Linked DNA regions of Psychrobacter arcticus 273-4. The protein of the gene in region 2 interacts with the protein of the main gene of each other region in a pairwise test. Links are inferred from orthologs where the notes say so. Each region holds a gene or a part of one and is shown on either strand. Other genes may lie near its edges.

What was found. The genes of interacting proteins can lie anywhere in the genome.
Region 1: the proteins of ndk (region 2) and PSYC_RS08600 interact in binary tests that used the Escherichia coli proteins (3 or more experiments, as listed by UniProt). The link is inferred for Psychrobacter arcticus 273-4 from one-to-one orthologs.

Annotation. Positions count from the first base shown.
Region 1 is NC_007204.1:2,049,191-2,053,843, forward strand. The notes cover bases 1,585-4,404. They hold PSYC_RS08600 (5-formyltetrahydrofolate cyclo-ligase), read left to right. Parts: upstream 1,585-2,558; coding sequence 2,559-3,251; downstream 3,252-4,404. Other genes in these bases: fumC (class II fumarate hydratase), read right to left, coding at 1,585-2,415; PSYC_RS08605 (hypothetical protein), read left to right, coding at 3,251-3,502; lon (endopeptidase La), read left to right, coding at 3,915-4,404. In the rest of the region: PSYC_RS08590 (MipA/OmpV family protein), read left to right, coding at 6-818; more of fumC, read right to left, coding at 1,012-1,584; more of lon, read left to right, coding at 4,405-4,653. UniProt on the Escherichia coli protein: Involved in the removal of 5-formyltetrahydrofolate.
Region 2 is NC_007204.1:804,801-810,261, reverse strand. Bases 2,670-5,461 are described here. They hold ndk (nucleoside-diphosphate kinase), read right to left. Parts: upstream 4,386-5,461; coding sequence 3,954-4,385; downstream 2,670-3,953. Other genes in these bases: PSYC_RS03540 (adenylosuccinate synthase), read right to left, coding at 4,699-5,461; rlmN (23S rRNA (adenine(2503)-C(2))-methyltransferase RlmN), read right to left, coding at 2,670-3,476. In the rest of the region: PSYC_RS03560 (helix-turn-helix domain-containing protein), read right to left, coding at 3-818; type IV pilus biogenesis/stability protein PilW, read right to left, coding at 815-1,747; more of rlmN, read right to left, coding at 2,247-2,669. UniProt on the Escherichia coli protein: Major role in the synthesis of nucleoside triphosphates other than ATP. The ATP gamma phosphate is transferred to the NDP beta phosphate via a ping-pong mechanism, using a phosphorylated active-site intermediate.

The DNA of each region.
Region 1 (4,653 bases), 1.2 Mb from region 2 along the record:
AAATCATGTCTACATCATCAGCGTTATCACCGACTTTTACACGTGCTTTGCTTAGCACGTTGACGGCTACTGCCATGCTTGGCGCAGCTAGCCTATCCAATGCCGCACTCTTCAATAAAAACTTACCGACTGTTCCAGACGCCGAGTTAAGCGTTGGTGTCAACGTCATGGCGGTCAATTCAGCATACGATTTGGAAGAAAGCACCGAGATAAAAGTATTGCCAGGGGTGTTTTATGACAACAATAGAGTCTATGCGCGCGGTACCCAAGCGGGCGTATACCTTATCAATGATGGTAGCAATCAGCTAGCTGCCTATACTCAGCTTGCTGGCAATTCATTTGAGCCTGATGACGCCACTGGCGCACTAAGCGAACTTGATGAGCGTAAAGCCTCTGCTGCTGCAGGCTTAAGCTATACGCGTCTGACACCGGTTGGTGGCTTTCGTGCCCAATATGCGACTGATATTTTAGACCGTAGTGGCGGTAATATTGCCCGCTTAAGCTACCTTGGTAAAATCAGTAAGAACAAACTCACCGTCTATCCAAGCGTTGGCTTTGAATATCATGATAACGACTACAATCAATACTACTACGGCGTGAGCGATACAGAATCAACTAGAACGGGTGTTGCTGCTTATACTGCCAACTCAAGCTTGAATCCCTACATCAATGTTAGTGCCAACTATGACTTTAATAAGCGCTGGGCAGGCTTTGCCAATCAGAGCTTAAGCTATCTACCAAATGAGCAATATGACAGTCCAATGGTTGACTCGCGTACTGATGCAACGACGACGCTTGGTTTGCTTTATAAGTTCTAAAGCGTTTTAAATACTTAGCATAAAAAAAGACCTTGCCACATCCATTTATAAAGGATGACAAGGTCTTTTTGTTTACTAACTTCTAAGTGGAACAAATATGACACTGCTACAAGAAAGACGAGTGCAAATGGTACTCATCGTACATTAAGCGAGTCTGACACCGTAGGTAGCAGGTCATTATTTGGTCTACTGCTTACTTAGGGTTTACCATATCAGCAGGAATAACCCACTCATCGAACTGAGCTTCGGTTAACAGCTCTAATTCAACGGCAACTTGCTTCAAGGTTTTGTTTTCTTTATAAGCAGTCTTAGCGATTTTTGCCGCATTTTCATAACCGACGTGACGGTTAAGTGCGGTGACTAGCATTAATGAGTTATGTAAAAAGTCATCGATTTTGTCTTTTACTGGCTGGATACCAACGGCACAGTTTTCGTTAAAGCTATTGCACGCATCACCAAGCAGTTTGATAGATTGCAATAGGTTGAAAGCGATTACTGGCTTGTAGACGTTTAGCTCAAAGTTACCTGACGCGCCTGCCATGCTGATAGTCACATCGTTACCCATAACTTGCGCCACAACCATGGTCATCGCTTCTGACTGAGTTGGGTTTACTTTGCCCGGCATGATAGAAGAGCCTGGCTCATTTTCAGGAATCGTCAACTCACCCAAACCACAACGAGGACCTGATGCCAACCAACGTACGTCGTTAGCGATTTTGTTTAAGCTTGCTGCTAGCGTTTTTAATGCGCCAGAAGCAAATACTTCAGCATCACGAGCGGCTAATGCTTCAAATTTATTCGGTGACGTCACAAATGGTAGACCAGACAATGTCGCCAATTGCTCAGCTGATTTTACCGCATAATCAGGATGGGCATTTAGACCCGTACCTACCGCCGTACCGCCTAGTGGCAATTCATACAAGCCTTGTAGCGCATTATCAATACGTACCAGTGAATGGTCAAGTTGGCTAACATAGCCGCTGAACTCTTGACCTAAGGTCAAAGGCGTGGCGTCTTGTAAATGCGTACGACCGATTTTAACAATGCTATCGAATTCTTTGGCTTTAGCATCCAAGGTATCGCGTAGTGCTTTTACCGCTGGAATCAATAAACCATTGATTTCACGAGCAGCAGCAACACGAATCGCGGTTGGGAAGCTGTCATTGGTAGATTGAGCATGGTTGACATGGTCATTTGGGTGAATCGGCGTATAGCTGCCACGCTCATTACCAGCGATTTCATTGGCACGATTGGCAAGCACTTCATTCATATTCATGTTTGACTGGGTGCCAGAACCTGTCTGCCAAACAACCAATGGGAACTGATCGGTTAAACCACCATTGATGACTTCATCAGCAGCTTGGACGATCAGGTCGCGCTTGTCTGTATCGATACGCTCAAGGCTCGCATTGGTAATCGCAGCGGCTTTTTTGACCAGTGCCATCGCTTCAATCATCGGGCGCGGCAAGGTCTCGCCACCGATTTTGAAGTTTTCGCGGCTACGCTGGGTTTGGGCGCCCCAATAAGCATCGGCTGGGACTTCTACGTTGCCCATAGTGTCTTTTTCAGTACGAGTTGCCTGATTCTGTGTTGACATAACTACCCTCTTTGATGGTTTGGTAATGAATGGTTTGTCATAAAAAGTGCAACAGCTGCTGCACACAAAGAAAAATACGATACAAAGTGGCGTTATGATAGCATGACTTATCACAAATTTCTCCACGTCCGTGAGGGTAACTGATGTCTAAGATTACTAGTCAACAAAAATCCACTAATTCACTACCTCAGTTATCTGTCGTGAGTAGTCGCGCTACCAATAACGTCCAAACAGATAACACTATTATCAATCCGCCCAGACGCCATTTCACTCGCCAGCGTCGCCAGTTAAGTGAAAGCACGCGTAGGCAACTGGCGCATTCAGCCAGCCTACATCTAACCAAATTACAGCAGCGTCTGCCACCGCGTGCACGCATTGGCTTATATTATGATGGCTTTGGTGAGCTGCCCACTCAGCCACTATTGGACTGGTGTCAACGCTTAGGCTATCTGCCATATTTGCCAGTGGTCGGCTCATTAGGACAGCATGATAAACGTCTGCGCTTTGTACCTATTTATCATGCAAAACTGTTAAATATACCGACACGTATTCATAGCTTAGGGATGAAGCAAAACCATCATCGCAGATTATTGTGGGCAGCAGAATTAGATGTCATTATCTGTCCATTAACAGCGGTTGATAAAAACGGCAATCGCATGGGCATGGGTAGCGGATTTTATGATACGACCCTTGGCAAAAGCTATCAGGCTGGGGCAAAAAAACCATTGAAAATTGGCTGGTGTTATGATTTTCAAGTGGTTGAGCAACTAGATCGTCAACCGTGGGATGTGCCGTTAGATGGTTTGATTACACCAAGTGGTTTGAGGTGGTTTTGATGAGTAATAATAAGGAACCTCTGGATACTAATTCTAGTGCAGAGAGTGTTGAGCAGCATTTGCAAGAGCTAGAGAAAATGGATTATGAGCTGCTATATTATAGTCAAGAGCAAGCTTTTAGCGCTGATGAGCTGGCAAGAGTGATCAATGAGGCGCGCTTAAATACGCTACTGGCGCAAAGTAATGCGTTTTTAAGTAGTGTAAATAGTGAGATTACAGATTTTGATGAGAGCATCCCAGATTCTGTGTAACTGCCGTTTAGATTAAATGCCTGCTGATAAGGTGGGTTCAAAGCTGCTATCACGGTCTCTTGGGGTGGATATCTCAAGATCGCCTGTGTCACTGCGGACTGAACCGCCCCGACTAAAACCCACGCGCAAAACCTCACATCTAGAAGAGAAAAGGCAAATAAACCCGCAATATTCCCGCTACTGCTACTGAGTAAGCCTTGCAATTTTATATAGCAGCACCATTTATCTAAACATGAACCACTAACTTGACTTTACAAGTCTGGTGAACGAGGAAGAATATATGAGTGAACATAAAATTAATAAAGACAATATCGACATCGATGTCGACGTTTCATCTACCGTTGCTGATGACAACGAGCAAGAAAACGAGCTAAAAACCTCGTCTGACCATTCGGTAGAAAATGAGTTGGATATGTCATCTGATAATGCTCAAGAAGACGCTACTGATAAAGACAGTAATAGTAAAGACAGTGATAGTAAAGACAATGCTGTTGAAGATTATTTGCCATTACTAGCTCTGCGTGATGTTGTCGTTTACCCGCATATGCAAATTGCTTTATTTGTCGGTCGTGAACCGTCCGTCAAAGCCGTTGAGTTAGCGCAAGCAGAATACGGCAATAAAGTACTGGTGGTCGCTCAAAAAGACTCGCTCACTGAAGATATCGATCACGACAACTTATATCAATACGGCACGGTTTGCCGCATCGTCAGCACCATGCCGCATGATAGCGATGAGAATTGCATCAAAGTATTGATTGAAGGTCAATACCGCGCGCGCGTTGATTCGATAGAGAGTCATGATGACTTATTGATGGCAAGCTTTGAGCGGGCAGACCTTGATGTCAGCATGGATGAGAGCCAGCAGAAAAACACCATACAAGCTTTGACCTCGCTGTTTGAAAGCTATGCGGATGCACGTCTGCGTAATGCGCGTGAGCTAACACGCGTTGCAAAGCGTATTGATGATTTGCTTGAGTTGGTCTACTTCATCTCAACCCGTGTCTCGATGGATCTTGATATTAAACAGTCATTTTTAGAAAAAAATGATATCAAAACCCATATCAATACTTTGACCGAGTATTTGGTCAAGCAAAGTGCCGAGCAAAACATCGAGCAAGATATCCAAGAAGCTGTCCGTCAGCAAATGGAAG
Region 2 (5,461 bases):
AATTAAGGCGCCAATTCAAAACTGGCTTGGCGACCATTTGCGTAGCTGTTTAAAGCGACGGATTGCTGATTAAGCATCAGGCGCACGTTATTGATATTATCGATCTGTACATTAAACGGTGGCATACCTGATAATTGATAATCACCCGCATTTTGCGAGCCCGCTATCAAGCTGCTACCGGTAGCGTCTGTAATAGTGACCACAGCAGCAGCAGTCAGCTTAACATCTAAAGTGGCGGGGGCAACGTCACCACCGCCTAAGTTTAGTGCTGAACCTGAAGCGCTAACCCCTGTAACATCGGTATTAATGGCGGCGCCTTGTGCTTGTTCTACTGCTGAGATATCTTCAGCGCTAGAGACAGGCGGCGCAGTGTTTTCCTTGCTCGCATTACTGACCATACGGAATAGGAAAATCGCTAAAATAACGACACCGATGACGGCGATGATAAGCAGCGGATTGAAGCGAATGCGACTGTGTGTATCACGCTGTAGCGTGCCCATCGGACGCAGTAGCGACTGAGTATTACTGGCTGAACGCGATTTTAGCTCATTTGGGTATGCCGCATCAAAGCTACTGGCTATTCTTACTGGGTCGAGACCCAAATATTTGGCATAGTTAATCGCAAAACCGCGTGCAAACGCCACTTGCGGCAAGTCAGAAAAATCTTCGTTTTCTAACGCTTGCAGATGACGTTTTAAAATAAACAATTCATTTGCCGCGTCGTCCAAGCTAACTTGCTTAGCTTTGCGAGCTTGCTGCAACATGGCACCAAATGATCCCTGCGCGTTAAAGTTAGTGTTTGATAATGGGGTGGTCATTTCCATGGTGCCTCTGGATTGTTAAGCCAAGTCTTTAGTTGTTTTGCTTCATCACTTAATGGATAAGCGGATAAAAGTTGCTGTGCCAATTGTTGGCGTGTCTCGATGTTTTTTTGCGCTGCCGCCAATTTGATACCTTGTAGTAGCAAGCGTGGACTAACGCCCTGCCCTTGCAGCAATATCAAGGTCTCATCATAGAGTCTTTGTGCTTGCTGAAAACGCTGCTGCTCAAGTAGTAAGTCAACCATCTCAATATGCGCAATGATGCTGTTTCGATTGCCATCTAAAGCCCGTAAAAAAGCCTTTTCCGCGGCAGGATGATCCTTTAGTTGAAGGTAGGTACGACCTAAGTTTTCTAACGCACCAATACGGCCTTCATAGCCAAGGGCAGCGCCTGCTATTTCGAACTGCTCTGCTGCCTCTTTGTAACGCTTCATCTGCGACAAATACACGCCATAATTGTTGTGTGCTTGATCAAAATCTTTATCAAGCACAATGGCTTTTTTAAAAAATTGTTCGGCTTTTTCAAGATTAAGGCGGCTACCCTCTTGCTGCAACAAAACACCCATCATATCATAGGCCGGCGCATGACGGCTATCGGCAGCAAAGGCTTTTTCGAGCTGTCTTTGGGCAGCATCGAGCTCGTTTTTGCGGATATATTGTGCAGCAAGTGTCGTTCGAACGCGAGCAATTTCTTGCTGATCCAATTGACGATTGTCATTGGGTTGCGTTGAGGTTTGATAAAGCGTGCCCGTTATTAAATCATTGGTTGGCGTGCTTTGACAACCAGAAATCAATAAAGCGCTTAACGTGCTGGCAAGCCATATACCTTGAGCACTTTTTCTAACAAAAACGGTAGCGCCCAACTGCCTCACTGAATGAGAAAGAGAGGTTTGATATTTGAACTGACAAGAATTTTTAGAAGTCATTATGGTCGCCATCATAAAACTGTGAGTCAATGCGTTCGATCATCGAGGCATCAGTTTAATAGATTTAGCCTCCATAAGTACAATTTAGTTGTCATTAATTGTCTCACTCCCTCAGTACTAGCATTGGCGACTACATTTTATTACCATTGTGATGCAAAAAAGACAGCTAAACATAGTCCGTCTGCAATACTAGAAATAATATTATAGTAACGCGTTACTGCTATAAATTTTTCTTGTTTGCTTGCTTGCTGCTGCCTGCATAGTAGAGGCTACAAAAAATACTATAGTAGGATTCTTTTTAATACGCGACTCTCAACTTAATATGGGCTATCGTAGGCTGGTGCTTTTAGCCCAGTCAATCGTAACAATTTGCCAAAAACGCTGGGCTAAAGCCACAGCCTACGCCAAAAATTATGATAGTTGAGAGTGGGGTTTTTTAATACATTAATTCATCTATAGCTACGTTAGATAGCTATAGCAGTCATTTTTATTAACCTAATCAACTATTTTCGCGGTCTTTAATACTTTGCTGCCAAGCGGCTGAGCGACGTGTTCTATCGGCTACCTGCCCAACCAATTGCCCACAAGCGGCATCAATGTCATCACCGCGCGTTTGGCGAATGGTACAAACAAAACCTGCTTCACTTAATATGTTGCTAAAGGCATGAATGCGATTGTTACTCGACTTATCATAATTTGCATGTGGGAATGGGTTAAACGGTATCAAGTTAATCTTACTTGGCAAATCACCCAATAAGGCAACCAGTTGCTCAGCATGCTCATTACTATCATTGACACCGTCTAACATGACATATTCGATCGTCACATGTTTTTTATGGCGCGGGTTCACGTCAAAGACGTAATTTCTCGCCGCTGCCATTAACTGCTCTAACGGATATTTTTTGTTAATCGGTACCAATTCATTACGCAGCTCATCATTTGGCGCGTGTAATGAAATCGCTAAAGCGACGTCCAGCTCTTTTGCCAACTCATACATTTTTGGCACCACACCTGAGGTAGATAGAGTGACACGGCGCTTTGATAAACCATAGGCATGATCACTGAGCATCAACTCCATTGAGCTGACAACGGGACGATAGTTTAATAACGGCTCACCCATGCCCATCATGACCACATTGGTGACATTATTTTCCCATAAACTATGGTCAATATTCTCTAAGCTGTCGTTTTCATCGCTCATATAAGAAGCATTGGCCACCCATAATTGTCCGAGAATCTCAGCCGCCGTTAAATCGCGCTCAAAGCCCTGCTTGCCCGTACTACAGAAGCTACAGTCCAGCGCACAGCCGACTTGCGAGGAGATACACAAGGTTTTGCGACCATTTAACTTACTGTCATCTGCCGGAATCAATACCGTCTCAACCAATGAGCCGCCAGTCACTTCAAATACCCATTTGCGCGTACCATCATCACTATATTGGCGATGGATAACCTTTGGTGGTATCACACAGGCATTGGCTGATAACTTATCTCGCAAAGACTTACTTAAATTGGTCATTTGCTCAAAATCTGTCACCCCTTGCTGATATATCCACTTAATGACTTGCGTCGAGCGGAACGGCTTTTCGCCAATACTCTTAAAGTAATCCGCCAATTGTGCTTGTGTCATGCCTAGTAGATTGGTTTTTGCCTGCGCCTCGTCTACCAATTTTATGCTGTTAGCAGTTTTGGCTGGGAGATATTGGACAGGGGTTTGGACAGTCGACATAATAAATAACCTTTTTGCATTTTTTGATATAAGCGATGCAATTGTTGAGATGGGCGTTGCTAGACATACTTAATGTATGAGTGCATGAGCAATCCGTTATGAGTGCATTTTTTATCAGAAATTGATAGAAACATACTGATAAAGGATTGATAACGCTAAGTAAAACCAATAATGAGGGAGAAAAGTTAAAATTTCAATGCATAGTTAGACTATAATTGATCCACTTTTAAAAGAGTGCAGCGCTACTGGGGTTAATTATTCGCAGCCTCTGTCTGCGTAGGCACAGCAAGCAAGAAAAATTAACCCCAGTAGTGCTTTATAACATCTGTATTTCTTTTACTTAGGACTGACTATATTATAATAGCTAAAACGGCTTATACCAAAAGATATAAGCCGTCTCGTTACACTAATAATTAATCAGCGCTATTATTATGGATAACAGTGGCTGTTAATAAAATCTGTTAATAAAAGCTGCTATTAACGCGTACGTGCACAAACTTCTTCTTCATTGAAGAAGTAGCTGATTTCACGTGCTGCTGATTCTGCTGAATCTGAACCATGAACAGCGTTTTCATCGATGCTGCTAGCAAAATCAGCACGGATAGTGCCTTCAGCTGCGTCTTTTGGGTTAGTAGCGCCCATGATTTCACGATGCTTAGCGATAGCATTTTCGCCTTCTAGTACTGATACCAATACTGGACCTGACATCATGAAAGATTTTAGGTCGTTATAAAATGGACGCTCAGCGTGCTCAGCGTAAAAACCGCCCGCTTTTTCATCATCTAGTTGCATCATTTTAGCCGCAACAATTTTTAGACCTGATTTTTCAAAACGGTCGTAGATAGCGCCAATGTTATTGCCAGCGACTGCGTCAGGTTTGATGATAGATAAAGTACGTTCGTTAGCCATGAAAAGCTCCTGATATATAAGTGAGAAATTAAATAATTTACGTTGTCTGTGATCACTGCGCTAAGCGAATTCATTCATGCATGTCTAATACGGATACACAATAAGAAGATATAGTGCTCAGCGAATGATTGCTGCCTATTATAATGATTAAGCGTGTAAATGATAGGATTAATTTATGGTTGTATAGTCGGTGAAAAGTAATATCGATACAACAGGTACTACTGGTGCAAATTTTTCTTACTTACCAAAAACAAAACCCCAATGTTTAGCATTAGGGTTTTGTGAATGAACCATACAATATAGTTATAACCAATTATGCATCATACGGATCACGTAGGACGATGGTCTCTTCACGATCAGGACCGGTTGAGATGATATCGATAGGGCAACCAATCAATACTTCGATACGTTTGATGTATTTTTTAGCATTTTCAGGCAGCTCATCGTAGTTAGTGATACCAACCGTTGATTCGCTCCAACCTTGTAGTGTTTCATACTTTGGTGTTACCGACTCATAGAATTCAGCATCATGCGCGCCTGCACACTCAGTTTCTGGCAAATTATAACCGACACCAATGAGTAGCTCTTCAAGACCATCTAACACGTCAAGCTTGGTTAGGCAGATACCTGACATAGAGTTAAGTACGACAGCACGGCGTAATGCCTCGGCATCGAACCAACCACAGCGACGCGCGCGTCCTGTCGTGGCACCAAATTCATGACCGACTTTGGCTAAATGCGCGCCAACATCATCAAACAATTCGGTTGGGAATGGACCGCTACCGACGCGCGTGGTATAGGCTTTTGTGATACCAAGGACATAATCCAAATATAATGGACCGATACCCGTGCCTGTAGATACGCCACCAGCGGTCACGCTTGAGCTGGTCACAAACGGATACGTACCGTGGTCGATATCAAGTAAGGTACCTTGCGCACCTTCAAACATTAGGTTCTTGCCAGCCAGACGCAATTGGTTCAAATCTTCAGTGACATCAGTCACCATGCCTCTGATTGCTTCTTTCCACTCTTGGCACAGCTTAAGCGTCTCATCAAAATCAATCGCTTCAACTTTA